2 regions of the Micromonospora rhizosphaerae genome follow, and region 1 is predicted to be linked to the other one. Evidence: predicted binding sites of a transcription regulator. Region 1 holds the regulator's gene; the other holds the start of a gene.
What was found. Region 1 encodes HrcA, which represses chaperone genes, less so after heat shock. Its sites were predicted from a motif close to GGTTNGCACNCTCNNNNNGAGNGTGCNAACC; they were not measured.

Region 1 (14,839 bases):
TCTGAGCAGCAGTTCGAGCTGCAGTTCCGCTCCGCCGACCCAGAGGCCGGTGATGACGTGCAGCACCTTCACTGTGAACCTCCCTGAACATGCACCGTCCCGGCGAAGGGCCGGCGAGGTGGTCGAGGTTCCCCCGAAGGGGATCCTGCCGCAGGAAGACCGGCGCTCGTGACAAATCTTCAGAATTGGGGGCAGACTGCGATATGGCTTGCTGGGATCGACGTAAATGTCTGGATTCGCGCTGACTGCGGGCTGTGCCGTCACAGTCGCCGATGAGCAGGCATGATCCCGCCGAGGGCCGTGCGAATATGGGCGACGTGACCCCCGCCAGCCTGCCTCCCGTTCTGCTCGTCCTCGGTGACGAGGAGCTGCTCGCCACCCGAGCGGTCAGCGAAGCCATCGCGAAGGCGCGCAGCGTCGACCCGGACGTGGACGTCCGGGAGTACCAGGCCGGCTCGCTCACGGTCGGGGAGATCGCCGAGATGCTCAGCCCGTCGCTCTTCGGCGGGCGGCGGCTGCTCGTGCTCCGGTCCGGCCAGGACGCCCGCAAGGACCTGGTCACCGCGCTGCTGGCGTACGCGAAGAATCCCGACCCGGACGTGCAGCTCGTCGTGCTGCACCTCGGGGGCGCGAAGGGGAAGGCCTTCGCCGACGGGCTGCGGTCGGCCGGCGCGACCGTGGTGCCGGCGGCGAAGCTCAAGGGGCACCGCGAGCGGGTCGCCTTCGTTCGGGACGAGATCCGCCGGGCCGGCGGCCGGTGTACCGAGGACGCCGCCGAGGCGCTGATCGCCGCGGTCGGCAACGACCTGCGCGAGCTGGCCGCCGCCTGCTCGCAGCTCGTCTCGGACACCGACGGCCGGATCGGGGCGGACACGGTGGCCCGCTACTACCGGGGCCGGGTGGAGGTGAGCGGCTTCACCGTCGCCGACGCGGCCATGGTCGGTGACGTCCCCGCCGCGCTGGAGGCGCTGCGCTGGGCGCTGCACGTCGGCGTCGACCCGGTGCCGATCGCCGACGCGCTCGCCGACGGGGTCCGTACGGTGGCCCGGGTGGCCTCCGCCGGCCGGGGCAGCCCGTACCAGCTGGCGAGCAGCCTCGGCATGCCGTCCTGGAAGATCGAGCGGGCCCAGCGGCAGGCGCGCGGCTGGACGCCGGAGGGCCTGGTGCAGGCGATGCGGGCGGCCGCCGAGTGCAACGCAGCCGTCAAGGGCGGCGCCGACGACCGGGAGTACGCACTGGAGCGGGCGGTCTTCTCGGTCGCCGCCGCCCGGCAGGGTGGCGCCCGGTGACCGGGCCCCCGCGTACGGCCTGGTCCACCGTCCCCGCCGAAGAGTTGCGCTACCGGCCGCTCTACGCCCGCGTCCTCGCGCTGCGCTTCGTCAACCCGGGCGGGGTCCTCTGCTTCCTCTTCTTCGAGGGCGCGATCGCGCTCGCCGTGCTGCTCGCCCTCGCCGAACTGGTCAGCTGGTGGGCGGTGCTGGTGCTGCCCGCCGCGATGGCCGTGATGGTGAAGCTCAACGACATGGTCGCCGAGGTGGTGGTCCGCTCCGCGGCGCTCGTGCCGGAGCAGGAGCGGGACCGCTTCCGGCGGCAGATGGCACCGGTGGTCGGCCGGGTCCGGGTACCGATGGCCCCGCGCGCGGTGCCCGATGCGGTCGTCGCATCGGATCCAGGGCTGCGTCCGGCCCGCCCGGATGACCGGGCCGCCAGGTACGGCGAGACGGCGCCATGGTCGGACCGGCGCGACCCGCTGTCCTGAGAGAACGCAGACAACCGGAAGCCCCGGGCTCACACCCGGGGCTTCCGGTCAGGTCTGCGGGCTGGTCAGGCCGGGAACGAGGCGACGCGCTTGGCGATCGCCGACTTGCGGTTGGCCGCCTGGTTGGCGTGGATGACGCCCTTGCTGGCGGCCTTGTCCAGCTTCTTGGCGGCGTCCCGCATGAGCGCGGTGGCCTGCTCGACGTCGCCGGCCTCGGCAGCCTCGTGGAACTTCCGGATGGCGGTCTTCAGCGACGACTTGACCGACTTGTTACGCAGCCGGCGCTTCTCGTTCTGCCGGTTGCGCTTGATCTGGGACTTGATGTTCGCCACGCGACAGCCTCGTCTTGATAGCTCGGGTTGGTCTGCTTCCGCGCACGACGAGCATGCGTCATCGCCGCGCGAAGAGCTAGGTTACCAGGTCCGCCGGGACGAGCCAAAACGGCTCAGGCCCAGCCCCGCCGGGCGGCCAGCCAGCCGAGCGTCTGCTCGCCGCTCCACCGCTGGTGCGCGCGGATGTGCGGGGAGGCGGTGGACGCCCCCGCGGCGGCGCTGGTGAGGAGGTATCCCGACAGGGCGGCCAGGGTCACGTCGAGCGCGTCGGAGGGAGCGCCGGCCGCCGCCGGGTGGGTGGCGAAGGCCACGTCCGCGTCCAGGCCGCTGGCGTACGCGGTGGTCAGCAGGCCGGCCAGATCGAACCAGGCCGGGCCGTGACAGAGCCAGTTCCAGTCGCAGATCCAGGCCCGGCCGGCGGGGTCGATCAGCACGTTGTCCACTCGCAGGTCGCAGTGGATCAAGCCACCCGCCGGGTGGCCCGACCTGAGCCCGCCGGGGCCGACCTCGCCGGCGTACGGCGGGAGGCGGGACTCCAGGGCCACCAGCTCCGGCAGCCGGGCCCGCGCCCACGGCGGCAGCGCCGGTGCCGGCTCGCGGCCGGCGGCCACCTCGCCCCACCAGAGGATGTCCTCGCGGGCCAGGTCGGCGAGGTGCGGCAGCCCGAGCGCGACCAGCTCCGTGGGTGGATCGGCGAGTGCGGCGGCGACCTCGGCGTATGCGGCCAGGGTGGCGTCCAGCTCGGCCGGGTTCCAGGGCAGCCGGGGCGTCCGACCGTCGATGGCGTCCAGGCAGAGCGCGTACCAGCCGGCCTCGGTGAGCGCCCAGCGTGGGCGGGGGACCGGCAGGCCGGCGGGGAGCCGGGCCAGGACGGCGGCCTCGTGGGCGTACCAGTCGACCAGGTGCCGCTGCTCGGTCAGCGACGCCGCCTTCACGAAGGCCCGCGCGCCGTCGGCGGTCTCCAGCACCGCCGCGAAGCCCCGGGTGAAGCCTGCGCCGGCCACCCGCACCGCCACCGGCGGGCCGCCGAGCCGCGCCGCGACCGCGTGCCGCAGGCCGGCCGGCAGCGCGGCCCAGCCCGGGCGGACGGCCGTCGCCTCGTACGGCACCGGGGGCAGCGAGATCGCGGGCACCCGCCCATGCTGCCCGACCGACGCCCACCACCGCGCGGCCGCGCCGGCACGGGGATGTCGGTCAGCTCTGCCAGACTGCCAGGCCATGAGGACCGACGACTTCTGGCAGCTGATCGAACAGGCCCGGACCGGTGCCGGGGGAGAGCCCGATGCCGTCGCCGCCCGGGCCGTCGCCCTGCTCGCCGAGCGGGACCCGGAGGACATCGTCGGGTACGCCCGCCACCAGCGCCGGGTGCTGGCCGCCTCGTACCGGGTCGACCTCTGGGGCGCGGCCTATCTGATCAACGGCGGCGCCTCCGACGACGGCTTCGAGTACTTCCGCGGCTGGCTGATCACCCAGGGCCGGGCGGTCTTCGCCAAGGCGGTCGGCGACCCCGACTCCCTCGCCGAGCTGCCGCAGGTCCGGGCCGCCTCGCTCAGCGGCGAGGAGTTCGAGTGCGAGGACATGCTCGCGGTGCCCTGGGAGGCGTACCGGAAGGCGACCGCGACCGACCTGCCGGCGGAGCGCGACCCGGTCCCCGTGCCCGACCTCAACGACTTCTGGGACTTCGACGACGAGGAGGAGGCCCGTCGCCGGCTGCCCCGGCTCGCCGCGCTCTTCGTCGAGCCGCCCGCGGAGTGAGCCGCCCGCGAAGTGAGTCGCCCAGCACACCAGGAGGGATCGGACCGCGCCCGGAGCGACGTGGGAGCATAGAGGGGGCCGGCGGCGCGCCGGCCCTGCTCACGTCAGCCGATTAGAACGGACCGCTGTGCCACCGACGCTCGATCCCGGCGCGAACGCTCCTGGTGCCACCGACCCGGCGCGGATCAGGAACTTCTGCATCATCGCCCACATCGACCACGGGAAGTCGACCCTGGCCGACCGGATGCTGCAGCTCACCGGCGTGGTCGACCCCCGGCAGATGCGCGCCCAGTACCTCGACCGGATGGACATCGAGCGCGAGCGCGGCATCACCATCAAGAGCCAGGCCGTCCGGATGCCGTGGACCATCCGGGACGGCGACCGGGCCGGTGAGCAGGCCGTGCTCAACATGATCGACACCCCGGGGCACGTGGACTTCACGTACGAGGTGTCCCGTTCGCTGGCCGCCTGCGAGGGGGCCATCCTGCTGGTCGACGCCGCCCAGGGCATCGAGGCGCAGACGCTGGCCAACCTCTACCTGGCGCTCGAGAACGACCTGCGCATCATCCCGGTGCTCAACAAGATCGACCTGCCGGCCGCCCAGCCCGAGAAGTACGCCGAGGAGCTGGCCCACCTGATCGGTGTCGACCCGGCCGACTGCATCAAGGTCTCCGGCAAGACCGGCGAGGGTGTGCCGCACCTGCTCGACGAGATCGTCCGGCAGTTCGTCCCGCCGGTCGGCGAGGCCGAGGCCCCCGCCCGGGCGATGATCTTCGACTCGGTCTACGACGTCTACCGGGGCGTGGTCACCTACGTGCGGGTGGTCGACGGGCGGATCAGCGCCCGGGACCGGATCAAGATGATGTCCACCGGCGCCACCCACGAACTGCTGGAGATCGGCGTCATCTCGCCGGAGATGCAGAAGGCCGACGCGCTCGGCGTCGGCGAGGTGGGCTACCTGATCACCGGCGTGAAGGACGTGCGCCAGTCCCGGGTCGGTGACACGGTCACCGTCAACGCCAACCCGGCCAGGGAGCCGCTGGGCGGCTACAAGGACCCGAAGCCGATGGTCTACTCCGGCCTCTACCCGATCGACGGGTCCGACTATCCCAACCTGCGCGACGCGCTGGACAAGCTCAAGCTCAACGACGCCGCGCTGACCTATGAGCCGGAGACCTCCGGCGCGCTCGGTTTCGGTTTCCGCTGCGGCTTCCTCGGCCTGCTGCACCTGGAGATCATCCGGGAGCGGCTGGAGCGTGAGTTCAACCTCGACCTGATCTCCACCGCCCCGAACGTGGTCTACCGGGCCATCCAGGAGGACGGCGAGGAGGTCACGGTGACCAACCCGAGCGAGTACCCGACCGGCAAGATCGCCGAGGTGTACGAGCCGACCGTGCGGGCCACCGTGCTCACCCCGAACGACTACGTCGGCGCGGTGATGGAGCTCTGCCAGGGGCGCCGGGGCAGCCTGATGGGGATGGACTACCTCTCCGCCGACCGGGTGGAGTTGCGCTACACGCTCCCGCTGGCCGAGATCATCTTCGACTTCTTCGACCAGTTGAAGAGCCGGACCAAGGGCTATGCCTCGCTGGACTACGAGCCCTCCGGTGAGCAGGCGTCCGACCTGGTCAAGGTCGACATCCTGCTGCACGGCGAGCCGGTCGACGCGTTCAGTGCGATCGTGCACAAGGACAAGGCGTACAACTACGGGGTCAGCATCGCGGCCAAGCTGCGCAACCTGATCCCGCGCCAGCAGTTCGAGGTGCCGATCCAGGCTGCGATCGGCAGCCGGGTGATCGCCCGGGAGACCATCCGGGCGATCCGCAAGGACGTGCTCGCCAAGTGCTACGGCGGTGACATCAGCCGGAAGCGCAAGCTGCTCGAGAAGCAGAAGGAAGGCAAGAAGCGGATGAAGATGGTCGGCCGGGTGGAGGTCCCGCAGGAGGCCTTCATCGCCGCGCTCTCCTCCGAGGCCGGGGACGTCAAGGCGCCCGGCAAGAAGTGATCCACGGTCGCGTCCTCCGCGACACCTGACGCACGGCCGACGCCCCGGTCGGAGCGGACTACCACCGGTCCCTTCCGACCGGGGCGCCGGACCGTTTCGGTCCGCTTCCCGGTCGTACCCGGAGGAATTTTCTCCGGTCCTCGGGCGCGGCCTACCGACGGCGACGGCGCCCCCTCCCACCTGGACAATCGCATCCCCTGCCGAGAACCGACCCGGGATCCGGAGATCGACGTTCCGTGCCTGGTGACCGGTTGATTCGGTTTGGGCTTTCGGCGGGTCGGGCATTTAGCGGTCACGACAGGAACGACACAGATCGTGTGCAACGTCTTGAGGAGGAGGGCGACCGTGGAGCTCACCGTTTGGGGCATCATCACCGCGCTCGTTGTTGGTCTGATCGTCGGCGCTCTGGGCCGCCTGGTCGTGCCGGGCCGTCAGAACATGCCGATGTGGCTGCACATGCTGATCGGCGTGGGTGCCGCGCTGCTCGGTACGGTGCTGGCCCGGGCTCTGGGCATCGCGACCGAGACCGCCGGCATCGACTGGATGGAACTGCTGGTCCAGGTCGTGCTGGCCGCCATCGCCGTGGCCCTGGTGGCCGGCGTGGGTCGTCGCCGGAGTGTCACCCGGTACTGACCGGCACATCGCCAGCCGAAGCGGGCGCCCGACCGGAAGGTCGGGCGCCCGCTCGCGTCCGCGGCTCATCGACGAAGGTGCGCCGGCGGCCGTACGACCCGGGTGCGAAGAAAACGTCCTGGTCTGCGTCGTGCGGCGCAGTCCGTCCCCGGAGTCGGTTTGGATTTCTGACGGCTCGGGCATTAGCGGGCACGACAGGAACCACACGATCCCGTGTGACTTATCTTGAGGAGGAGGGCGACCGTGGAGCTCACCGTTTGGGGCATCATCACCGCGCTCGTTGTTGGTCTGATCGTCGGCGCTCTTGGCCGCCTGGTCGTGCCGGGCCGTCAGAACATGCCGATGTGGCTGCACATGCTGATCGGCGTGGGTGCCGCGCTGCTCGGTACGGTGCTGGCCCGGGCTCTGGGCATCGCGACCGAGACCGCCGGCATCGACTGGATGGAACTGCTGGTCCAGGTCGTGCTGGCCGCCATCGCCGTGGCCCTGGTGGCCGGCGTCGGCCGGCGCCGCAGCGTCACCCGGTACTGACACACATCCCCAGCTGCGGAAAGCGGGCGCCCGACCGGACGGTCGGGCGCCCGCGCGTACGCCCCGAGCTGCCCGGAGGCAGGCTTGCCTCCCGCCCTGCCGCCTGCGATACGGTCCGTTCGCCCTGCCGCGCGACTACCCCCTGTCGTAAAGGAATTTTTCCTACTTAGGTGCGGCGCAGAAGGTTAGTGCCAAACGGCGCGGCCTGCCGGTGGCGATGACCTACTTCTTCGGGCGGGACGACACCGCCTGGGGCTCGGTGATGGCCGCCTCGACGCTCTTCACCCTGCCGGTGATCGTCTTCTTCCTGCTGGTGCAGCGCCGGATGGTCTCCGGCCTGGTCGCCGGTGCTGTCAAGGGCTGATCATGCGTTGTCCGGCCCGTCCGCGCCACGGCTAGGCTGACCCCATGACGGGCAGGCTGGCGGCGGTGAACCTCGCCGTGGTGACCGAGGCGGAGTGGGCGGGCGACGCGAGCGGTCGTACCGGCATCGACAAGCGCCCGGTGGACGGGCCGGTGCTGCTGCGGGTCGACGGGGTGGCCGGCGACTTCATCGGCGAGCGGGCCCACCACGGCGGTCCGGACCAGGCGGTGTACGCCTACGCGGAGGAGGACGCCGCGTGGTGGGCGGCCGAGCTGGGCCGGGGCATCCGGCCGGGTGGCTTCGGCGAAAACCTGACCACGTACGCGGTCGACGTGACCGGGGCGGTCATCGGGGAGCAGTGGGCGGTCGGTTCCGCGCTGCTCCAGATCACCAAGCCGCGCATCCCGTGTGCCACCTTCGCCGGGTTCTGGGGCATGCCCGACCTGATCAAGCGGTTCACCGCCCGCGCCGCACCGGGGGCGTACCTGCGGGTGCTGCGGGAGGGCGAGGCGGGCGCCGGCGACCCGGTCGAGGTGGTGGAGCGCCCCGCGCACGGAGTGACCATCGGCGAGATGTTCCGGGCGCTGACCCTGGAACCGGAGCTGCTGCCTCGGCTGCTCGAGGTGTCCGATCTGCCCGAACCGATCCGGGAGAAGGTGCGCCGCCGGCTCACCGGCAGCCGTTCCTGACCCTGCCGGGCCGGCCCCTCGCCGGCTGCCGGTCCGGCGGCCTACGTGTCGGCGAATACTTCTGCCAGCACCTGCGTCCGGGCGGCCCGGTCGTCGCTCACCTTCGCCCAGGTGCCCTGCTTGGCGGTCCATTCCAGATCACCGAAGCGGACCCGCTTCACGCCGTGGTCCTCGGCGTGGGAGACCAGCCAGTGCGCGTACCGCCAGCCGTTGCGGGCGTCCGCGGCCGGCACGGCCAGCCCGGTCAGATCGGTCGGCGAGGTGACGCCCGGCAGCCCCCAGTCCATCGTCAGCCCGCGGATCAGCGCGGTCGCGGCCGCCTGCCCGCGCATCGTCGGCGTCGGTCCGACCGTGCAGGCCACCGCGCCGGTCGCGTCGCCGAGCAGCGCGCGGGTCAGGACCGCTGCCTCGTCAGCCCACTTCTCGTACGCCTCGGGGTAGGCCGACCGCTGCACCCGCTGGGCGGCCTCGGTGACCCGCATCCCCTCCCAGCCCTTGACCTTCTTCAGCGCGGCGTAGAACCGTTTCGCCGCGTAGCGCGGGTCCCGGATCTGCTCCGGCGTGCCCCAGCCCTGGCTCGGGCGTTGCTGGAACAGGCCGAGCGAGTCCCGATCGCCGTGGGCGATGTTCCTCAGGTGCGACTCCTGGTACGCGGTGGCCAGCGCCACCACCACCGCCCGCTCGGGCATCTGCCGCTGCACGCCGATCGCCGCGATGGTGGCCGCGTTGGCCATCTGGTCGGCGCCGAGCACGACCCGCCCGTCGGCCTGCACAGTGCAGGTGCGGCTGGCCACCGGGAGCTGGAGTTGGTGCCCGAACTGCCGGACCACGAGCCAGACCCCGAGGAGGGCGACGACCGCCACTACCACCCCGCCTGCCACGATTGCCCGAGTTTGCACCCGCACCCCCTGTTCGACGATCCGACAAGCGTACGTTCCCCGGAACGCCGTACGGGTCGTCCGACCGGTTGCCTCCCGTTCCGTCACCGTCCCGCCACGATGGGCGATCGGCCGTCACTCCGGCGAGGCCGGCACCCAGGCCGGGTCCCGTTTTTCGCGGAACGCGAGCACCCCCTCGCGGCCCTCCTCGGAGAGGAAGTATCCAACGGAGAGCGCGGACAGCTCGGCGATCTCCGTCCGCAGGTCGGTGGCGGCCGGCCGGCGCAGCAGCTCCTTGGTGCCCGCCAGCGCCCTCGGTGCCCCGCGGACCAGCGACGCGCAGTACCGCTCGACCGCCGCGGCCAGCCCGCTCCCCGGCACGGCGGCGGTGACCAGGCCGATCTCGGCGGCCCGGCGACCGTCGAAGGTGTCCCCCGTCAGGTAGAGCTCGGCGGCGGCCCGCGGCTGCAGCCGCGGCAGCACGGTCGCGGAGATCACCGCCGGGATGACCCCGAGCCGCACCTCGGTGAAGGCGAAGGTGGCCTCCTCGGCGCAGACGGCCAGGTCGGCTGCCGCGATCAGGCCGAGCCCACCGGCTCGTGCCGGCCCGGCCACCTTCGCCACCACCGGCTTCGGGCACTCCCGTACCGCCACCAGCACGTCGCCCAGCATCCGGGCCGGCACGGACCCGCTGGCGTACGCGGCGGCGGTCTCCTTCAGGTCCGCCCCGGAGCAGAAGACCGGACCGGTGTGGTCCAGCACGATCACCCGGACCGCGTCATCCGCGACCGCGGCGGTGAGGCCGGCCAGCAGCTCGGTCATCAGCGGGGTGGAGAGCGCGTTGCGGTTGTGCGGGCTGTCCAGGGTGAGGGTGGTCACCCCACGGGCCGTGGCGACCCGCACGAGAGCGTCCGGAGAGGTCATGCGGGGCACACTAGTGGTCATGCCCAGCGCTCTTCCAGAAGGTGAATCCGTTCCGCGCGACGGATCGCTGCCCGCCACCGCCACCCGCGCGGTCGGCGCGCGCGGCTTCGGCGTGTACGTGCACGTGCCCTTCTGCGCCAGCCGCTGCGGCTACTGCGACTTCAACACCTACACGGCGGCCGAGTTGGGCGGCGGGGCCAGCCGCGAGTCGTACGCCGACACCGTGCTGGCCGAGCTGGCGCTGGCCAGCCGGGTGCTGGGCGACTCCCCGCCGCCGCGGGTGGACACCGTCTTCGTCGGCGGTGGCACCCCGACCCTGCTGGCCGCCGACGACCTGGCCCGGATCCTGGGCGGCATCGACCGCACCTGGGGGCTGGCCCCCGACGCCGAGGTGACCACCGAGGCCAACCCCGAGTCGGTCAGCCCGGAGTCGCTCAAGGCGCTGCGCGCCGCCGGATACACCCGGATCTCGCTGGGCATGCAGTCCGCCGCGCCGGGGGTGCTGGCCGTCCTCGACCGGAAGCACAGCGCGGGCCGGGCCACGGCCGCCGCGCTGGAGGCGCGGGACGCCGGGTTCGACCACGTCAACCTGGACCTGATCTACGGCACGCCGGGGGAGAGCGCGGAGGACTTCACCGCCTCCCTCGACCAGGTCGTGGCCGCCGGGGTCGACCACGTCAGCGCGTACGCCCTGATCGTGGAGGACGGCACCCGGCTGGCCGCCCGGATGCGCCGCGGCGAGCTGCCGTTCCCGAGCGACGACGTGGCGGCGGACCGCTACCTGGCCGCGGAGGCCGCCCTCGGCGCGGCCGGCTTCTCCTGGTACGAGGTCTCCAACTGGGCCCGGACGCCGGCCGCCCGGTGTCGGCACAACCTGCTCTACTGGACCGGCGCGGACTGGTGGGGCCTCGGGCCGGGGGCGCACAGCCACGTCGGCGGCGTCCGCTGGTGGAACGTCAAGCACCCGACGGCGTACGCCCAGCGGCTGGCCGCCGGCGCGTCACCCGGCCTGGCCCGGGAGGTGCTCCAGCCCGACGAGACGCACATGGAGGACGTGATGCTCCGGCTGCGGCTCGCCTCCGGGCTGCCGCTGGAGGTGCTGGACGACGCCGGGCGGGCCGGCGCGGAACGGGCGCTGGCCGACGGCCTGCTCTCCGGCCCGGAGTACGCGGCCGGGCGGGCGGTGCTCACCCTGCGCGGGCGGCTGCTGGCCGACGCGGTGGTCCGCGACCTGCTGCCCTGAACGGGAGTTGCCGGCCGGCCCGGAAGGCCGGCCGGGACTCACTTGACCAGGCTGATGCTCATCGGATAGCGGTACAGCTCGCCCTCGTTGGCCTTGACGCCGGCGAGGACGCCGAAGATGATGCCGAGGATGACCGCCGCGCCGACCGCGATGAACCCGATCGCGATGCAGGCCAGGAGCCAGCCGACCAGGCCGACGATCGACCAGAGCAGCTGGAAGTTGAGCGCCGCGACCGCGTGCTGGCGCACCGTCGGCGACTGGTTCCCCCGGGCCAGCATGGCGACCAGCGGGGGAAGCCAGCCCAGCACGCCGCCACTGACGAACATCGCCGCGGCGCCGCCGAAATGCGCGATCAGAGCCCAGGTCTTGTCCTCGTTGTTGGCGTAGCCCCGCGGCGGGCCGTAGGCGCCGCCGGTCGGATAGCCGGCGCCCGGCGGGGGATAGCCGCCCGGGGGCGGGTAGCCACCCGACGGGGGCTGGCCACCGGAGGGCGGCGGATACCCGCCGGGCGGGGGATAGCCGCCCCCGCCCGGTGCCCCGGACAGTGGTGCGGTGGGGGGCTCGTCTGCCGACGAGCCGAGCGGTGCCGACGGCGGGGTCGGGTCCGGCGACGGGGTGCCGGGGTCCCCCGCTCCGGGAGGGCGAGGTGGTTCAGTCATGGGCGTCACGGTAGGGGCCGCCCGCAAGGGCGCACCAGAGCGCACCGGTCGGGTTGACCGGACGATCGGGCCACCCGGAGGGTGGGCGATGACGCACCCCGGGTCCGGCTTGATCATCGCGTCGGCGGCCGGGCCGACGTAGACTGGCACTCAATACACTCGAGTGCCAGACGTCGGCCGGCGTCGCCGGCGGGTCCAGGTGCGTCAGGAGGTGGGAGATGGGTCTCGACGACCGCAAGCTCGCCGTGCTGCGCGCGATCGTCGAGGACTATGTCGCCACCCAGGAGCCGGTGGGGAGCAAGGCCCTCGTCGAGCGGCACCAGTTGGGCGTCTCCCCGGCGACGGTGCGCAACGACATGGCGGTGCTGGAGGAGGAGGGCTACATCCGGCAGCCGCACACCAGCGCAGGCCGGGTGCCCACCGACCGTGGCTACCGGCTCTTCGTCGACCGGCTGTCCCGGGTGAAGCCGCTCAGCCCCGCCGAGCGCCGGGCGATCGAGCGCTTCCTGGTCGGCGCCGTCGACCTGGACGACGTGGTGCACCGCACCGTCCGGCTGCTGGCCCAGCTGACCCGGCAGGTCGCCGTGGTGCAGTACCCGAGCCTCGCCCGCTCCTCGGTCCGCCACCTGGAGCTGGTGCCGATCTCCACCACCCGGCTGATGCTGGTCATGATCGCCGACACCGGGCGGGTCGAGCAGCGGCTGGTCGAGCTGCCCGCGCCGGTCCCCGCCGACGACGTCACCGACCTGCGCCAGCTGGTCAACGAGAAACTGGTCGGCACCCGGCTGTCCGACACCCCGCCGCTGGTGCAGACGCTGGTCGACGAGTCCGCACCGCACCTGCGCCCGGCCATGACCACGCTCTCCACCGTGCTGCTGGAGACGCTGGTGGAACGGCACGAGGAGCGCATCGCGCTGGCCGGCACCGCCAACCTGACCCGGGGTGGCCTGCTCGACTTCCAGGGCTCGCTGCGGCCCATCCTCGAGGCGCTCGAGGAGGAGGTCGTGCTGCTCAAGCTCATCGGCGAGGCCGAGACGAGCACGACCCGGGTGCTGATCGGCGACGAGAACGAGATCGACAACCTGCGTGCCGCCTCCGTCGTCAGCACCGGGTACGGCCCGGGCGCGACCATCGTCGGCGGCCTCGGCGTGCTCGGGCCCACCCGGATGGACTACCCCGGCAACATCGCCACGGTAAGGGCCGTGGCACGCTACGTGGGCGAACTGCTGGCCCAGAACTGACCAGTCAGGGCCGACGGCCGGCTCCGGCCGCCGACCGGCGCGACGCGAGACGAAACATGAGGACACGGAACGCAGTGGCCAGGGACTACTACGGCATTCTCGGTGTGAGCCGGGACGCCTCCGACGACGAGATCAAGCGCGCCTACCGGAAGCTGGCGCGGCAGTTCCACCCGGATGTCAATCCGGACCCGGAGGCACAGGAGAAGTTCAAGGACATCAACGCCGCGTACGAGGTCCTCTCGGACGACCGGAAACGGCAGATCGTCGACCTGGGCGGCGACCCGCTGGCCCCGGGCGGCGGGGGCGCCGGCGGCCCGGGTGGTCCCGGCGCTGGCGGGCCGTTCGTCGGCTTCCAGGACATCATGGACGCGTTCTTCGGCGGCGCTGCGGGCGGCGGCCGGGGCCCGCGGCCGCGTACCCGGCCGGGGGCGGACGCGATCCTGCGGCTGGAGCTGGACCTGCAGGAGACCGCGTTCGGCGTCGAGGCGCCGATCACCGTCGACACCGCCGTCCTCTGCACCACCTGCTCCGGCGCCGGCACGGCGGCCGGCACCCACCTGGCCACCTGCGAGGCGTGCGGCGGCCGGGGCGAGGTGCAGTCGGTGCAGCGCACCTTCCTCGGGCAGGTGGTCTCCGCCCGGCCGTGCACCGTCTGCCAGGGCTACGGCACCACCATCCCGCACCCCTGCCCGACCTGCGCCGGCGACGGCCGGGTGCGGACCCGCCGCTCGCTGACCGTCAAGATCCCCGCGGGTGTCGAGGACGGCATGCGGATCCGGCTGGCCCAGCAGGGCGAGGTGGGCCCGGGCGGCGGCACCGCCGGCGACCTCTACGTGGAGATCCACGAGCGGCCGCACGACGTCTACTCCCGTAAGGGCGACGACCTGCACTGCCGCGTCACCGTGCCGATGACGGCCGCGGCGCTCGGCACCCGGCTGACCATCAAGACCCTCGACAGCGAGGAGACCGTCGACGTCAAGCCGGGCACCCAGCCGGGCAGCACGCTGCGGCTGCGCGCCCGGGGCGTGCCGCACCTGCGCGGCACCGGCCGGGGCGACCTCTACGTCCACCTCGACGTGCGCACCCCGACCAAGCTCGACGCCGAGCAGGAGCGGATGCTGCGCGAGTTCGCCAAGACCCGGGGCGAGGAGGTCGCCGAGCTGACCAAGCAGGGCGGCTTCTTCTCCCGGATGCGTGACGCCTTCAACGGGCACGCCTGACCCGGCAGCTATCGGCCCCGGCCAGCGCCGGGGCCGATAGCCTGTGGATCGTGTCCGCGCCGCTCTTCCTGGTCGAGTCGCTGCCCACCGCCGACCGGCTGACCCTCGACGGCTCCGAGGGGCGCCACGCCGCCACCGTGCAGCGGCTCCGGCCCGGCGAAAGACTGCTGCTCGCCGACGGGCGGGGTGGCACGGCCGCCGCGGTGATCATCACCGTCGGCAAGGGCACCCTCGACCTCGAGATCACTTCCCGCGGGTACATCGACGCGCCCGTTCCGCGCCTGGTCGTGGTGCAGGGCATCGCCAAGGGGGACCGGGGCGAGCTGGCGGTGCAGGCGATGACCGAGGTCGGCGTCGACGAGATCGTGCCCTGGGCGGCCGACCGCTCGGTCGTCCTCTGGCGCGGTGACCGCGGCGTACGGGCCCGGGAGAAGTGGGTGGCGACCGTGCGGGAGGCGACCAAGCAGGCCCGCCGGGCCTGGTTGCCGGTGGTGGCCGGCGCGCCGGACGAGTCCACCGCCCGGGTGGCCCGCCGGATCGCTGGGGCCGCTGCGGCGTTCGTGCTGCACGAGGAGGCGGAGGAACGGCTGACCACCGCCGAGCTGC
Region 2 (14,839 bases), 6.2 Mb from region 1:
GGTCAGCCAGCGGCTGCGCCCGCTGCCGGCGGCGGCCCCGGCCGCCCGTGGCCACCTGCCGCCACCCGGCGGCCCGGCCTGGAACGTCTCCCTGATCGGGGCGGACCGGGTCTGGCCCGAGCTGGGCGTGACCGGCTCCGGCATCGTGGTCGGCAGCTCGGACTCGGGCGTGGACGGTGGGCACCCGGCGCTGGCCGACGGCTTCCGCGGCGGCGACGACTCCTGGTACGACCCGTGGTCGCACACCCGTACGCCGAACGACCAGAGCGGCCACGGCACCCACACGACCGGCAGCGCGGTCGGCCGCGGCGGGATCGGGGTGGCGCCCGGGGCCCGCTGGGTGGGCTGCGTCAACCTGGACCGCAACATCGGCAACCCGGCGCGCTATCTGGACTGCCTGCAGTTCATGCTGGCGCCGTTCCCGCTCGGCGGTGACCCGTTCACCGACGGGCGGCCGGCCCGGGCGCCGGACGTGCTGACCAACTCCTGGGGCTGCCCGCCGATCGAGGGGTGCGACCCGGGAGCGCTCCGGCCGGCCACCGCCGCGCTGGCCACGGCCGGCATCCTGGTGGTCGCCGCGGCCGGCAACACCGGCCCGTACTGCGGCTCGATCGCGGACCCGCCAGCGCCCTACCCGGACGTGCTGACCGTCGGCGCGGTGAACCGCGAACGGCAGCTGACCACCTTCTCCGGCCGGGGCCCGGCCACCGGTGGCGTCGACAAGCCCGACCTCGTCGCGCCCGGTGCCGACGTCCTGTCCGCGTACCCCGGTGGCGGTTACGCCACGCTGCCCGGCACCTCGATGGCGACGCCGCACGTCGCCGGGGTGGTGGCGCTGATGTGGTCGGCCAACCCGGCGCTGGTCGGCGACCTGGCTCGCACCCGGCGGATCCTCCGCGACACCGCCGGCCCGGCCGGCGTGGTCTCCCACCCGAACCACCCGAGCGCGAACCGCTGCGGGGGCGAGGCCGACCTGGTCGGTGCCGGCCTGGTCGACGCGTACGCGGCGGTCCGCGCCGCGCGGGCGGGCTGAAAGACATCCCAGGAGCTTGAATGTCAAGCAGCGGCCTCGTTGAGGTGATGCGACCAGGCGGTCGCCTCGTCGTAGAGCGCGCCGGTTTTGAGGCATCCGTGCAGGATGCCGACGAGCCGGTTGGCGAGTTGCCGCAGCGCGGCGTTGTAGCTGGCGCCGCGGGCGCGTTGCCGGTCGTAGTAGGCGCGGGCGCCGGGCGAGGTGTTCAGCGACGCGAACGCTTGGGTCATCAGCGCGTCGATGAGCCGGTCGTTGTGCACGAACCGGGCAGCGACGGTGCGTTTCTTACCCGAGGCGCGGGTGATCGGGCTGGTGCCGGCGTAGTTCTTGCGGGCCTTGGCCGAGGTGTAGCGGTCGGCCGCGTCGCCGAACTCGGCGAGCACCCGGGCGCCGAGGATCGTGCCCAGTCCCGGTTGGGACAGGATGATCTCAGCGTCCGGGTGCTGGCCAAAATAGGCCTCGACCTGCCCTTGCAGGGCCTTGACCTGCTCGTTGAGCGTGCCCAGGACCGCGATCAGCGCCCGGACCGAGGCGGCGTAGGCGGCGGTGACCACGGCGGGCTGGCTGAGGTGCTCGGCGCGCAGGACGGCCTGAATCGCTGCGGCCTTGGCCGGGATGTCGCGGCGGCGGGCCCGTTTGAGGGCCGCGCTGATCTGGCTGATGCTCAGCCTCGCGGCGCTGGCCGGGTCCGGGGCCCTGGCCAGCAACTCAAGGGTGTCGGCGGCGTCGAGATCGTCAAACGCGGCCAACGCGGCAGGGAAGTACTCCCGCAACGCGTGCCGCAACCGCTGGCTGGCGCGGGTGCGTTCCCAGATCAGTGTCTTGTGCATCCGGGCGACCACCTTGACCGCCTCGGATCCGGCACTGTCACCGGCGACCCGGCGCAGTTGGTGGCCGTCGGTACGGACCATGTCGGCCAGCATGTGCGCGTCGGCGGCGTCGCTCTTGGCACCGGACACCCCGAGACGGTCACGGTAACGGGCCGCCTGCAACGGATTGACCGCCAACACGGTGTACCCCGCCGCGATCAACGCCTGCACCCACGGCCCTCGGTCGGTCTCGATCCCAATCGTGACCTGCCCGGCGCCGTCGGCGTCCTCGCCGAGCTGCGCGCCGATCATCGCGTGCAGTCGCGTGATCCCTGCGACGCCCTCGGGCAACCTGGCCCTGGCCAGGGTGCGCCCAGCCGCATCCATCAACTCAACGTCGTGATGGTCTTCGGCCCAGTCATCTCCCACGAACAGCACCGCGTCTCCCGCCTCCGATCGCAAACACGGTCAGTAGCCGGCAGGAGAACCATCAGCGACCTAATGAAGCAGTGCTCACGCCACAACCGGGCGGGCACGACATCCCATCAGCGATCAACTCTCCTCACCGACCGGCAGGGGCACGATCTTTCATCAGGACTCGACGTCCAGGAACAGCAAGTGCTCACCCGCCGGCGGCTACCTACCCACCAGGAGTTTGCCGGATGGCTCACTCCCAGAACTCATTAGGAGGGGCCCCCTGTTAACGCCTCGGGCATAGCAGGGGCCCCTTCTTAACAGCCGGCACGGCGCGGGAGCCCGTGGGCCGGGGCGGGCACGGCGAGGGCCGGTGGGCCGGTCGGGCGGTGTCGCCGGGCAGGCGGATGGCCTAGGGTCGGCCACCATGGACGCGGAGATCATCGAGCCGAGCCATGACCGGCTGCCCGAGGTCGTCGACCTCTGCCGGCGAGCGCTCGACCTGCCCGAGGACGCGGCCGAGGCACCGGCCATCCTCGACGCTCTGGTCACCCGGGCGGCGACGGACCGGCCGGTGGCCCTGATCGGCGCGGTCCGCGGACCGGAACTGGTCGGGGTGCTGGTCGGGTCGATCTCGCCGCAGGATCCGCGCCTCGGGCACGTCGACCTGGTGGCGGTGACGCCGGAGGAGCGCCGCCGAGGGGTCGGGCGGGCGCTGCTGGGCGAGGCCGAGCGGCGGCTCGCCGGGCTCGGCGCGACCGAGCTGCTGCTCGCCGGCAACCCGCCGTACTACGCCTGGCCGGGCATCGACGTGCGCTACACCCCGGCGGTCTGCGCCGCGCTGCGGCTGGGCTACCGGCAGGACCGTACCGCGTGGAACATGACCGCGGACCTGTCGGACGGCTCGCCGGCGCTGCGGTCCACGGAGGCCGCCGAGCGCCGGCTCGCCGACCGGGGCGTGACGGTACGGCGGGCCGAGCCGGCGGACCTGCCCGCCCTGGCCGGATTCGCCCGCGCCACCTTCGGCGGCGCCTGGGACGCCGAGCTGGCCGGCTCGGTGGGCCGGCCCGGGGCGGGGGCACACCTCGCGGAGCGGGACGGCGAAATTCTCGGCTTCGCCGCGTACGGCTCGTCGCGGCCGAGTTGGTTCGGGCCGATGGGCACCGCCCCGGCGGCCGAGGGCTCGGGCATCGGCGGCGTGCTGCTCCGCCGGTGCCTGCGGGACCAGGCCGCGGCGGGGATCGATGCCGCGCAGATCGGCTGGGTGGGGCCGGTGCCGTTCTATTCGGGCAGCGCGGGCGCACGGATCGAACGGGTTTTCTTCCTGTACCGGAAGGCGATCGGCAACGGAGCCGCAAAATAACGAAAAGGGCGAAAGGGATATAGACGCCAATAACGTCATTCGCCCACATCGGTCATCGACGCCCCTTACCGTTTCAGCATAGAGGAGGCAGCCATGACCACGGATGACGAACGGACCGAAGACCAACCGGTCAGCATGGCCCCGGTCGATGAACTCCCCGGGCAACTGCCGTTCGACCGACTCGACTACGGCGACGCCGAGCAACTGGCGGAGATGACCAGCGTCGACGAACAGGCCGCCGAGGAACCGCTGGAACTGGTGGACGAGCCGATCCGGATCCGACCGCCGTACGACCGGGCGCAGAAACGGCGCAACCAGCGGCCACTGCCGACATAGGAAAACGGAGAGGGGACGGACCGCTGACGCGGCCCGCCCCCTCTCGGCGTTGGAACTGGACTCAGAAGTCCATCTCCCCGCCACCCGGAGCAGCCGCGGCGGCCGGGGTCTTCTCCGGCTTGTCCGCCACGACGGCCTCGGTGGTGAGGAAGAGCGCGGCGATCGACGACGCGTTCTGCAGCGCCGAGCGGGTCACCTTGGCCGGGTCGATGATGCCCGCGGCCATCAGGTCGACGTACTCGCCGTTGGCGGCGTTGAGGCCGTGGCCTGCGTCGAGGTTGCGGACGTGCTCGACGACCACGCCGCCCTCGAGGCCGGCGTTGACGGCGATCTGCCGCAGCGGGGCGTCCAGCGCGATCTTGACGATCTGCGCGCCGGTCGCCTCGTCGCCGGCCAGGTCCAGCTTGTCGAAGGCGGTCTTGCCGGCCTGCACCAGCGCGACGCCACCACCCGGGACGATGCCCTCCTCGACGGCGGCCTTCGCGTTGCGGACGGCGTCCTCGATGCGGTGCTTGCGCTCCTTGAGCTCGACCTCGGTGGCCGCGCCGACCTTGATCACCGCGACGCCACCGGCCAGCTTGGCCAGCCGCTCCTGCAGCTTCTCCCGGTCGTAGTCGGAGTCGCTCTTCTCGATCTCGGCCCGGATCTGGTTGACCCGGCCCTGGATCTGCTCGGCGTCGCCGGCACCGTCGACGATGGTGGTCTCGTCCTTGGTCACCACGACCTTGCGGGCGCGGCCCAGCATGTCGAGGCCGACGGCGTCCAGCTTGAGGCCGACCTCCTCGCTGATGACCTGGCCACCGGTGAGGATGGCGATGTCGGCGAGCATGGCCTTGCGGCGGTCACCGAAGCCCGGCGCCTTGACGGCGACCGACTTGAAGGTGCCGCGGACCTTGTTGACCACCAGGGTGGCCAGGGCCTCGCCCTCGATGTCCTCGGCGATGATCAGCAGCGGCTTGCCCGACTGCATGACCTTCTCGAGGATCGGGAGCAGGTCCTTCACCGACGAGATCTTGCTGTTCACGATCAGGAGGTACGGGTCGTCGAAGACGGCCTCCATACGCTCCGGGTCGGTCATGAAGTACGCGGAGATGTAGCCCTTGTCGAAGCGCATGCCCTCGGTGAGCTCCAGCTCCAGGCCGAAGGTGTTGCTCTCCTCGACGGTGATGACGCCTTCCTTGCCGACCTTGTCCATCGCCTCGGCGATGATCTCGCCGACGCTGGTGTCACCGGCCGAGATGGAGGCGGTGGAGGCGATCTGCTCCTTGGTCTCCACGTCCTTGGCGAGCTTGAGCAGCTCCTCCGAGACGCTGGCCACAGCGGCCTCGATGCCCCGCTTCAGGGCCATCGGGTTGGCACCGGCGGCCACGTTGCGCAGGCCCTCGCGCACCAGGGCCTGGGCCAGGACGGTCGCCGTCGTCGTGCCGTCACCGGCCACGTCGTCGGTCTTCTTCGCGACCTCCTTGACCAGCTCGGCGCCGATCTTCTCGTACGGGTCCTCGAGCTCGATCTCCTTGGCGATGCTCACACCATCGTTGGTGATGGTGGGGGCACCCCACTTCTTCTCGAGCACGACGTTGCGGCCCTTGGGGCCGAGGGTCACCTTCACGGCGTCGGCGAGCTGGTTCATGCCCCGCTCGAGGCCGCGGCGCGCCTCTTCGTCGAACGCGATCATCTTGGCCATACGGCGTTGTCCTCCTGGACACTCACGGGCCACCCGAGTGTGCCCCGGATGGGCCGCCTGGTGTACGCACCTTGGGACGTCGCCACCTGGCGACGGCGACGTCCGTCGGCCGGGCCGGATAGCCCGCGACGACCGGCCATGTGCCACGCCCGCGTCATCGACGCCGGCCTGACCGTGGCCCTACCGCCCCGACCATTGGCACTCACGGTGTGCGAGTGCCAATCACCTGTTTAGCACTCTGCCTTGCCGAGTGCAAGCAGGATCGCCCCGCTCAGCCGAGTTCCGCGGCCAGTCGGGCTGCGTTCACCGGACCCTCGTGGGCGCGCTGCTCCGCGTACGTGGCGAGCAGCCCGACGAGCTGCACCAGGTAGACCGGGACGACCAGCACGGCGGCCACCACGATCACCGCGACCGCGCCCGCCGTCGCGCCGGGTGTGGCCAGCGGATCGGTGCCGAACGGCAGCATGCCCACCGACTCCAGCACGCCGCCGACCACGCTGCCCACGATCAGCACCGCCGCGACCAGCGCCAGCCGGCCCAGCACGGGTCCGAACCGCTCGTGGAACATCCGGAAGGATCGGCCGATCGGGTTCTCCCGCTCGAAGAGGTAGACCGGGCCGGCGAGGGCCGTCGCGAAGGCCAGGTAGATCCCGGGCAGGACGCAGAAGCAGACCCCGACCCCGATGAGCACGGAGCTCAGCAGCGTCCAACCCCACAGCCCGAGAGCCCGGCGCAGCCCGTAACGCAGCGCGCCGCCCAGGTCTGCCGGCTCACCCGCCGCCTGCCGGGTGACCGCCCAGGTGCCCGCCGCCCAACCCAGGCTCTGCAACAGGCCGAGGAGCAGGCTGCCGAGCAGCACCGCGCCGCCGAAGGCGGCGACGTCGGCCAGGTAGCCGTCGGGCAGGGGCGCGGAGCCGTCGCCGGGGAGGGTCTCCAGCTGGGCCGACGGGTTCAGCCCGAGGGAGAGCAGCGACACCGCCGCAGCTGGCGCCGCCTGGGTGAGCAGCATGATCGGGATCAGTAGCCGCCAACTGCGGCGCAGCGCCCCCGTGCAGCGCGAGAACCAGCCGCTCAACCCCGCGTTCGGCGGCGTGACCAGCGGGTCGTTCGGGTCGCAGCCCGCGCCGGCCGGATACCAGCCGTACGGCTGGCCGGGGAGAGCGGGGTACGGGCCGGCGGGCACGGGGACACCGGACGGGGGCCAGACCCAGCCCTGCGGCTGCAGGGCGGCCGGATCCCACGGGAAGGGTGGCCCGGCGGGTTGCCCCGGGCCGAACGGAGCGGCCGGCTGTCCCGGCCCCGCCGGATCCGGTCCGGCCCACTGCCCCGGCACCGTCGGATCAGCGGCCGGAGACGTGGCCGACGTCGGATCGACCGGTCGGCCCGGATCGGGTGGCAGGGGAGAAGCCGGCTCCGTGGGACCCGACGGGGGCTGGTCGGACATGAACCCTCCTCAGCAGCGATGGCTGGAACGGCTCACGATCTTCCACGGTGCGCGCCCGCACCGCAGCCCCGGATCGGGTGGTACAGCCGCCGGGAGGACGGCAAGGAAGAGAGGAAATCAGGCGATGACGCGGACGCGCTCCGCCTGCGGGCCCTTCTGGCCCTGGGCGATCTCGAACTCGACCCGCTGGCCGTCGTCCAGCGCCTTGTAACCGTCCATCTCGATCGCGGAGAAGTGAACGAAGACGTCCTGCCCGCCGTCGACGGCGATGAAGCCGTAGCCCTTCTCGGCGTTGAACCACTTCACGGTGCCCTGTGCCACGGTGCATTCCTCACTCTGCGCGGCGTACCACAACCCGAACGCCGGACGAGCCCGCGCCCGGACCACCGCTTCGGCGATCGGCGACGGCCGCTGAATCGGTGACCGAAATCGCACGCTACACGAGGCGTGACGACGGCGCACGACCACAAATCGGGCACATTCCAGCCAGGCTCCGACCGCACAGGCGAGGGCCGCACAGGGCGGCGGGCGTCGTTCCGGTATGCATGCGAGTTGACATTCTCCCGGCCCTGGACGACCGGGATTCGACGGTCGCCTGTGAGGCTTCCTGCTTCGTCGCCGGCCGCCTCGTCCGGGAGGGTTCCCGTTGAGGTCTTACACCAGCTCCACCGGCCGCCACCGCCAGCCGCCGCTCATGTCGAGGGTTGGTGATCTTTTCCCCGGTCGACAGGGTCAGCAGATGGTCAAGTCCGGCGTCTATCCCGATCGCCGCGCCGATGGCGGGGAGCGGCTGCGTCCTAGCACAGCAGGGATACGAACCAGCGCCCAGCCGCATCCTGAGACACGGTCACCGTCGATGGCTTCGCACCCTCGGGGAGCGGGCGGGACCACACGATCTGCAGCGGCTCCGCCATCTTCGCCAGCGTCAGCTCGCCGTTCCGGAAGCGGAAAGCGCTGGTCGTGTACTCCACCGACCTCCGCGATTTCTTCCGCGACTTGAACCGCGGGAACTGCGCACGTTTGGCGAAGAAGTTGGTGAAGGCCGTCTGAAGGCGCCGCGGGGCCTGCTGAAGCGGAACGGAGGACACCTCGTTGAGGTAGGCCAGGTCCTCGGTCTTCTTCCACGCGGTCGCGAACTATCGCATCGCCCTCTGACAACCTGTGGCTCTCGGGACGCCCGTCCACCTTGGCGGCGGCTATCTCTACCCTGCTCCGCAGGAGTTCGATTCCTCCCCGCCCTGAAGCGAGGTCTCCTCGAAGGAGTTCTGATGACCAGCGCGCCGACCACCCTGGCCCGCACCGCAACCGTCCGCCGGGTAAGCCCCGAGGACGCCGCCCGGATGCGGGCGCTCCGACTGGAGATGCTCGCGGACGCGCCGCTGGCCTTCCTGGAAACCGTCGCGGAGGCCGCCGCCCGCCCGCACGCCGACTACGCGGCCCGGATCGCCGCGGTCTCCACCGGCCCCGGGACGGCCCAGTTCGTCGCCGACCCCGGCGGCCGGTTCGTCGGGCACGCCGGCGGCACGGTGGCCCCGGGCGAGCCGGGGCTCACCGTGATCTACGCCGTCTACCTCACCCCGACCTGGCGGGGCAGCGGGCTCCTCGCCGACCTGGTCGAGGAGGTGGCCGCCTGGTCCCGGGCCTGCGGCCGGCCCGAGCTGATGCTGGAGGTCGTGGTCGGCAACGACCGCGCCTACCGGGCCTACCAGCGCCTCGGCTTCGTGGACACGGGGGTACGCGTCCCGCACCCGAAGATCCCGACGCTGCGCGAACTCCAAATGCGCCGCCCCGCCTGAGCGAGCGGGCCCCTCCCGTCCGGAAAGGCGGCCCGCTCGTCACGCCGTCACGCCGGGCGACGGCTCTGCACGATGCGGAAGCGGTTCGCCACGTACGCGCCATCGGTCAGCGCGGCGTTGGCGGCCGGGTTGGCACCGCTGCCGTGGAAGTCGGAGAAGGCCGCCGACTGGTTGACGAAGACGCCGCCGGTCAGGTTGCAGGACAGGTGCACACCGGCCTCGATCGCCGCCGCCTCGGCCGCGTCCAGCACCGCCTCGTCCGTCGAGTAGACCCCCGCGGTCAGCGCGCCCTTCTCCCCCACCGTCGTACGCAGGATCTCCAGGCTGTGCGCGGTCGAGTTGGTGGCGATGGCGAACGAGATCGGCCCGAACCACTCCCGGGAGTAGGTCGCGGTGTCGGTCGCGTCCAGCTTGACGACGGTCGGGGTACGCACGATCGCCCCCGGGAAGGAGGGGTGCTCCACGGTCCGCGACTCCAGCACCGGCTCGCCGACCTTGGTGACCTCGTCCAGCCGCTCCAGCACGGCATCGTTGACGATCGCGCCGGTCAGCTCGACGCCCCGGGCCGGGTCGGCGGTCAGCTTGCCGACCGCCGTGGCGATCCCGGCGGCCACCTCCTCGAAGCTCTTGTGCCCCTGGTCGGTCTCGATGCCGCCCCGGGGGATCAGCAGGTTCTGCGAGGTGGTGCACATCTGACCGCTGTACAAGGTCAGCGTGAAGCCGAGGTTGCGGCACATCCCGGCGAAGTCGTCGGTGGAGTCGATCACGACCGTGTTCAGGCCGGCCTTCTCCGTGTAGACGGCCGCCTGTCGGGCGTTCGCCTCCAGCCAGTCGCCGTACTCGGTGGAGCCGGTGAAGTCGACGATCTTCACGGCCGGGTGCAGGGCGAGGGTGGAGGCGAGCTTCTCGCCGGGGGCCTCCGGGGCCAGCAGCACCAGGTTCGGGTCGAAACCGGCCTCGGCGAGCACCTCCCGGGCGTACCTCACGGTGATGGCCAGCGGCAGCACCGCGCGCGGGTGCGGCTTGACGATGACCGGGTTGCCGGTGACCAGCGAGGCGAAGAGGCCGGGGTACGAGTTCCAGGTCGGGAAGGTGTTGCAGCCGATGACCAGGGCCACCCCGCGGGGCACCACGTGGAACGTCTTGGTCATCCGCAGCGGGTCGCCCTTGCCGGCGGCCTTCTCCCAGCCGGCCGTCCCCGGGTGCCGGGTCATCTCCGCGTACGCGTAGGCGATCGCCTCCAGCGCGCGGTCCAGCGCGTGCGCGCCGCCGGCCTGGAAGGCCATCACGAAGGCCTGGCCGCTGGTGAACTGCACCGCGTTGGCCAGCTCGAAGATGTGCTTGTGCAGCCGGTCGAGGATCTCCAGGCAGACGCCCACCCGGGCCTGCGGGCCGGCGTCGCGCCAGGCCGGCAGCGCGACCGTCGCGGCGCCCACCAGCTGGTCGGCCGCGGCGTGCGGGTAGCGGACGTTCAGCTCCAGGCCGAACGGGCTCGCCTCGGTGGCGACGGTCTCGCCGTCACCCGGCTGGTCGAGCGGGAAGTCGGCGTTGAGGTACGCCTCGAAGGCGGCCCTGCCGTCGGCGGCGGCGGTCTCGCCGTAGACCCGGGGGCTGGGCGACTCCGGGTAGGCGGACCAGTACCCGCGCTCCGTGATCGCGGTCAGCGCACGGTTGAGGGTGTCGGCGTGCCTGTCGTACAGGGGGTGCGGGCTCTCCGTCATGCCCGCCATCATGCAACAGGAAGCCCCACGATCAGTAGGGCGGTGTCACAACTCAGATCGTCAGCTGCCAGTCCGTCCAGGCGTCCACCGGCCGGAAGCCGAGCTGCTCGTTGATCGCGATCATGTGCTGGTTCTCGGCGGCGTTCCAGGTGTCGATCGCCCGCAGGGCCGGCTCGTGATCGAGCACGTACCGCAGGTTCTCGACCTTGGTGAGCAGACCGAGCCGGTGCCCCCGATGCGCCGGGTCGACGATGGTGATCTGCTGGTAGGCATGCCAGTCGGCGTTCGGCCCGAGGTCGATCAGGGTCCACGCGACCACCCGGTCGGAGGCCTCGTGCACCGCCGCGTGGTGGTACCGGCGGCGGCCCCGGGCGTTCAGCGCCCGTTCCGTGCCCCGCAGCCGCTCCACGTCGACCCGCTCCGGCTCCCACTCCAGGTCCCCGAGGGGCGCGTCGGCCATCAGCCGGCCGTCGAGGTACGCCACGTCGGCGGCGTACTCCTCGGGGGTGTCGCCGCGCCAGCGGACGATCCGGTAACCGGTCGCGTGCGTCCGCGCGTCGGCGGCCAGGGCGTCGAGGGCCGCCTGGTCGAGCCGGCCGGTGTCCAGCCGGCGGCGCACCTCGGCGAGCGCCGGCCGGGCGCCCATCGCGGTGGCGAAGGCGTCGCCCGCCTCGGGCCGGGCCACTCCCCCGGGCAACGCCGAGACGGTCGCCCCGATGACCCGCTTGCGGCCGCGCTCGCGCAGCAGGCGCAGGCCGTACTCGTGCAGCGCCCGTCCGACGCCCCGGCGCCGGTACGCCGGATGCACCACCAGCTCGACGTCGGAGTTGTCGATGTTGTCAAGCTGCGGGAGATCGAGCGCGAGGTAACCGGCCGGCACCCCGTCGAGCCGGGCCAGCGCCCAGAGCCGCGCCGTGCCCGGCATGGGGTGCCGGACGGCGGCGGTGAACCGCTGCCGGCAGAACGGCGGGAAGTCTGGTACGTCGGCCTTCTCGACCGCCGCACCGATCCGGTAGGCCTCGTCGACCGCCGCCGGGTCGGCCGCGTCGAACGGCGCGATCGTGATCCGCATGCCACCGAGGGTGCACCCCGAACAGCGATCGGGGCCAGCGAATTTCCGCTGGCCCCGATCGCGACGTTGGTCGGGAGGGACGATCGCACAACGCCTTCGGCGCTGGGTCGAAAGAACTGAAAGTCTCCGGCGAAACGCCCTCCCGCACGGAGCATCTTGCGCCGTCCGAATCCTGCCCGTCAAGTCCTTAGCGGCGGGTTTTCCGCACTCACAGCGAAAAGCCAGTTACCCGGCGGATCGGCCCGATCCCCCGTCCGGGCGATTCCCGGTCAGCCGAGCAGGCCGGCGTCGCGGGCCGCGCGGAGGGACGGCTTGATCCGGTGGGTGGGGCCGACCTGGGCGGCAACGGCGTCGATGGTCTTGAGGCCCTCGCCGGTGTTGAAGACGACCGTCTCCGCCGTCGGCTCGAGCCGGCCGGATTCGACCAGCTTGCGCAGCACCGCCACGGTGACCCCGCCGGCCGTCTCGGCGAACACCCCGGTGGTCCGGGCGAGCAGCCGGATGCCGGCCCGGATCTCGTCGTCGGCGGCGTACTCCATCCAGCCGCCGGTGCGGCGCACCGCCTCCAGCGCGTACAGGCCGGCGGCCGGGTCGCCGATGTTGAGCGACTTGGCGATGCCGGTCGGCTTGACCGGGGTGATGGTGTCGCTTTCGGAGTGCAGCGCGGTGGCGATCGGGTTGCACCCGGCCGACTGGGCGCCGAAGACCTTCCAGCCGCCGGCCGGCGCCTCGACCAGGCCGATCTCGACCAGCTCGGAGAACGCCCTGTCGATCTTCGTGAGCAACTCTCCGCTGGCCATCGGGATGACCACCTGCGCGGGAATCCGCCAGCCGAGCTGCTCGGCCACCTCGTACCCGAGGGTCTTGGACCCCTCGGCGTAGTACGGCCGGACGTTGACGTTGACGAACGCGGTGTCCTCGAACTCGTCGGTCTCCACCAGCTCGCCGCAGAGCCGGTTCACGTCGTCGTACGAGCCGTCGATGGCGACCAGCTCGCCGCCGTAGACGGCGGTGGTCACCACCTTGCCCTGCTCCAGGTCGCCGGGGATGAAGACCACCGACGGAGCTCCGGCCCGAGCCGCGTGCGCGGCCACCGAGTTGGCCAGGTTGCCGGTGGATGCGCAGGCGAACCGGGTGAAGCCGAGCGCCCGGGCGGCGGTCAGCGCCACCGACACCACCCTGTCCTTGAACGAGTGGGTGGGGTTGGCGCTGTCGTCCTTGACCCAGAGCGGGGCGGTGATGCCCAGCTCAGCGGCGAGGTGCGGGGCGGCGACCAGCGGGGTGAGCCCCGGATTGAGGGTCACCCGGGTCGCCGGGTCCTGGCCGGCGGGGAGCAGCGCGGCGTACCGCCAGAGATTCTTGGGACCGGCCTCGATCTGCTCCCGGGTGACGGCGGCGAGGGCGGCGGTGTCGTAGTCGACCTCGAGCGGGCCGAAGCACTCGTAGCAGGCGTGCTGCGCGGCCAGCGGGTAGCGCGCGGAACAGGCCCGACAGACCAGGGCGCGGGCCGGGCTGAGGGTGGTGTCGATGCCGGACGTGGCGGGAAGCGTCGACGTCATGTCGAGGAGTCCTCTCATCTTTCCCCGCATCGCACCCTGCGGCGGGGACGGAATTGGCACCTGCCCGCTCCTCGCTCGTCGTCGAGCGCGCGGGTGGTTGCCGGGGCGTCGTCGGGCCGTATCCCTCAGCCCCTCTGGATGAGGTATGCAGTTGTGCCGCCGAGTCTATGCACTTCTCCCGCCATCGCCACCGGCGGTTCCCACGGTGTGAGCCGCCGCCCGGCTCAATGCGCCACCACGGCGACCTGGTCGACGATCGCCGCGCGGTCGGTGACGGCGGTGGCCGCGGGGGGCGCGGCGGCGACCGGGGGCGGCGGTGCGGGGGCGGGTGGCCAGGTTGGCGGCGACCAGGGCGGCGATGGTCAGGGCCGCGCCGACCAGCTCCACCGCGCCGGGCCGGTAGCCGCGGGCGGTCTGCACGACGAAGGTGGTCACCGGGACCAGGTTCATGAAGAGCGCGGCGTTCACCGCGCCCAGCCGCTGCACCCCGGTGTTCCAGGCGAGCACCGCGATCACGGCGGCGACGAGCACGGCGTACGCCAGTTGCGGAGCGACCGCGACGAGGTCGGCGGCGGCCGGCGCACTAGCATGAGCCGGCCACGGCGCCTCACCCCGGGCAGTTGCCACCGTGGGCTCCCAGCCGGTGCCACGTCGTCCCGCCCCGACGCGCTGCCCTACTCGCGAAAGCCCCCGCCATGCCCGTCCCAGCTCTGCCCCGCCAAGCCACCCCAGCCGATCGCGCCACCATGTCCCGGCCCTCCCGGGACGCCTATCTCGACAACGCGAAACTCCTGGCTACCGCCCTGGTCGTCCTCGGCCACACCTGGGGCCCACTCGCCGGCGCCCCGGACGAGATGCGCGGCGTGCGGGCTCTCTACCTGCTGGTGTACGCCTTCCACATGCCGCTGTTCGTCATGATCAGCGGCTACCTCTCCCGCTCCTTCGCCGCGGACGCCTCTCATCCCGGCCGGCTGCGCAGGCTCCTCACCAGCACCCTGGTGCCCTATCTGATCTTCGCCACCGCATACCAGCTGTACAACAACTACCGCCTGGACGAGTCCCACCCGATCGACCTGGTCACGCCCTTCTACCTGACCTGGTTCCTGGTCGCCCTGTTCGTCTGGCGGGTCACCGCACCGCTCTGGCTCAACCTGCGCGCACCGGTCGCGGTGGCGACCGTCGTCATGCTCGCCTCGGGCGCCGCCTCGCTCTCCGGGGAACTGGACCTGGCCCGGATCCTCCAGTTCCTCCCGTTCTTCGTGCTCGGCCTCACCGTCCGGCGCGAACACCTCGAATGGATCCGGGACACCCGGTGGCTGCGCCCCGCCGCCGTCCTGGTGTTCGCCGCAGCCCTGATCGCCGTCTACCACTACGCCCCGCAGCTGCCCACTGGTTGGTTCTACCGGCACGACGGGCACGCGCAACTGGACGTCAGCTGGGGGACGTGGGCCATCGGCGCACTCGGCCTGGCCGCGGCCGCGCTGGTGCTCAGTGTCGCCTTTCTCGCCCTGGTGCCGGCGAACCGCAATCTGCTCACCCCGCTCGCCGCCGGCACCCAGTACACCTACCTGCTGCACGGGTTCATCGTTCAGATCGCGCTCGCCTACA

Region 2: the regulator HrcA is predicted to act here: its motif matches at 5,833-5,863, upstream of groL (chaperonin GroEL).

Annotation. Positions count from the first base shown of each region.
Region 1 is NZ_FMHV01000002.1:6,601,565-6,616,403, reverse strand. Features, by position in the region: gene GA0070624_RS31115 (glycosyltransferase) at 1-72, opposite strand, end outside; gene holA (DNA polymerase III subunit delta) at 309-1,289, shown strand; gene GA0070624_RS31105 (hypothetical protein) at 1,286-1,759, shown strand; gene rpsT (30S ribosomal protein S20) at 1,825-2,091, opposite strand; gene GA0070624_RS31095 (phosphotransferase) at 2,205-3,224, opposite strand; gene GA0070624_RS31090 (DUF4240 domain-containing protein) at 3,310-3,846, shown strand; gene lepA (translation elongation factor 4) at 3,974-5,851, shown strand; gene GA0070624_RS31080 (GlsB/YeaQ/YmgE family stress response membrane protein) at 6,197-6,484, shown strand; gene GA0070624_RS31075 (GlsB/YeaQ/YmgE family stress response membrane protein) at 6,728-7,015, shown strand; gene GA0070624_RS31070 (hypothetical protein) at 7,233-7,379, shown strand; gene GA0070624_RS31065 (MOSC domain-containing protein) at 7,424-8,068, shown strand; gene GA0070624_RS31060 (hypothetical protein) at 8,110-8,973, opposite strand; gene GA0070624_RS31055 (enoyl-CoA hydratase family protein) at 9,082-9,870, opposite strand; gene hemW (radical SAM family heme chaperone HemW) at 9,890-11,113, shown strand; gene GA0070624_RS31045 (DUF4870 domain-containing protein) at 11,152-11,772, opposite strand; gene hrcA (heat-inducible transcriptional repressor HrcA) at 11,991-13,013, shown strand; gene dnaJ (molecular chaperone DnaJ) at 13,088-14,233, shown strand; gene GA0070624_RS31030 (16S rRNA (uracil(1498)-N(3))-methyltransferase) at 14,284-14,839, shown strand, end outside.
Region 2 is NZ_FMHV01000002.1:362,773-377,611, forward strand. Features, by position in the region: gene GA0070624_RS01810 (S8 family serine peptidase) at 1-1,033, shown strand, start outside; gene GA0070624_RS01815 (IS110 family RNA-guided transposase) at 1,057-2,280, opposite strand; gene GA0070624_RS01820 (GNAT family N-acetyltransferase) at 2,684-3,619, shown strand; gene GA0070624_RS01825 (hypothetical protein) at 3,755-3,955, shown strand; gene groL (chaperonin GroEL) at 4,017-5,639, opposite strand; gene GA0070624_RS01835 (hypothetical protein) at 5,911-6,822, opposite strand; gene GA0070624_RS01840 (cold-shock protein) at 7,201-7,404, opposite strand; gene GA0070624_RS01845 (hypothetical protein) at 7,881-8,171, opposite strand; gene GA0070624_RS01850 (GNAT family N-acetyltransferase) at 8,352-8,879, shown strand; gene paaN (phenylacetic acid degradation protein PaaN) at 8,927-10,600, opposite strand; gene GA0070624_RS01860 (GNAT family N-acetyltransferase) at 10,653-11,672, opposite strand; gene thrC (threonine synthase) at 11,942-13,231, opposite strand; SAM riboswitch class I at 13,243-13,376, opposite strand; gene GA0070624_RS01870 (EamA family transporter) at 13,397-13,858, opposite strand; gene GA0070624_RS01875 (acyltransferase family protein) at 13,978-14,839, shown strand, end outside.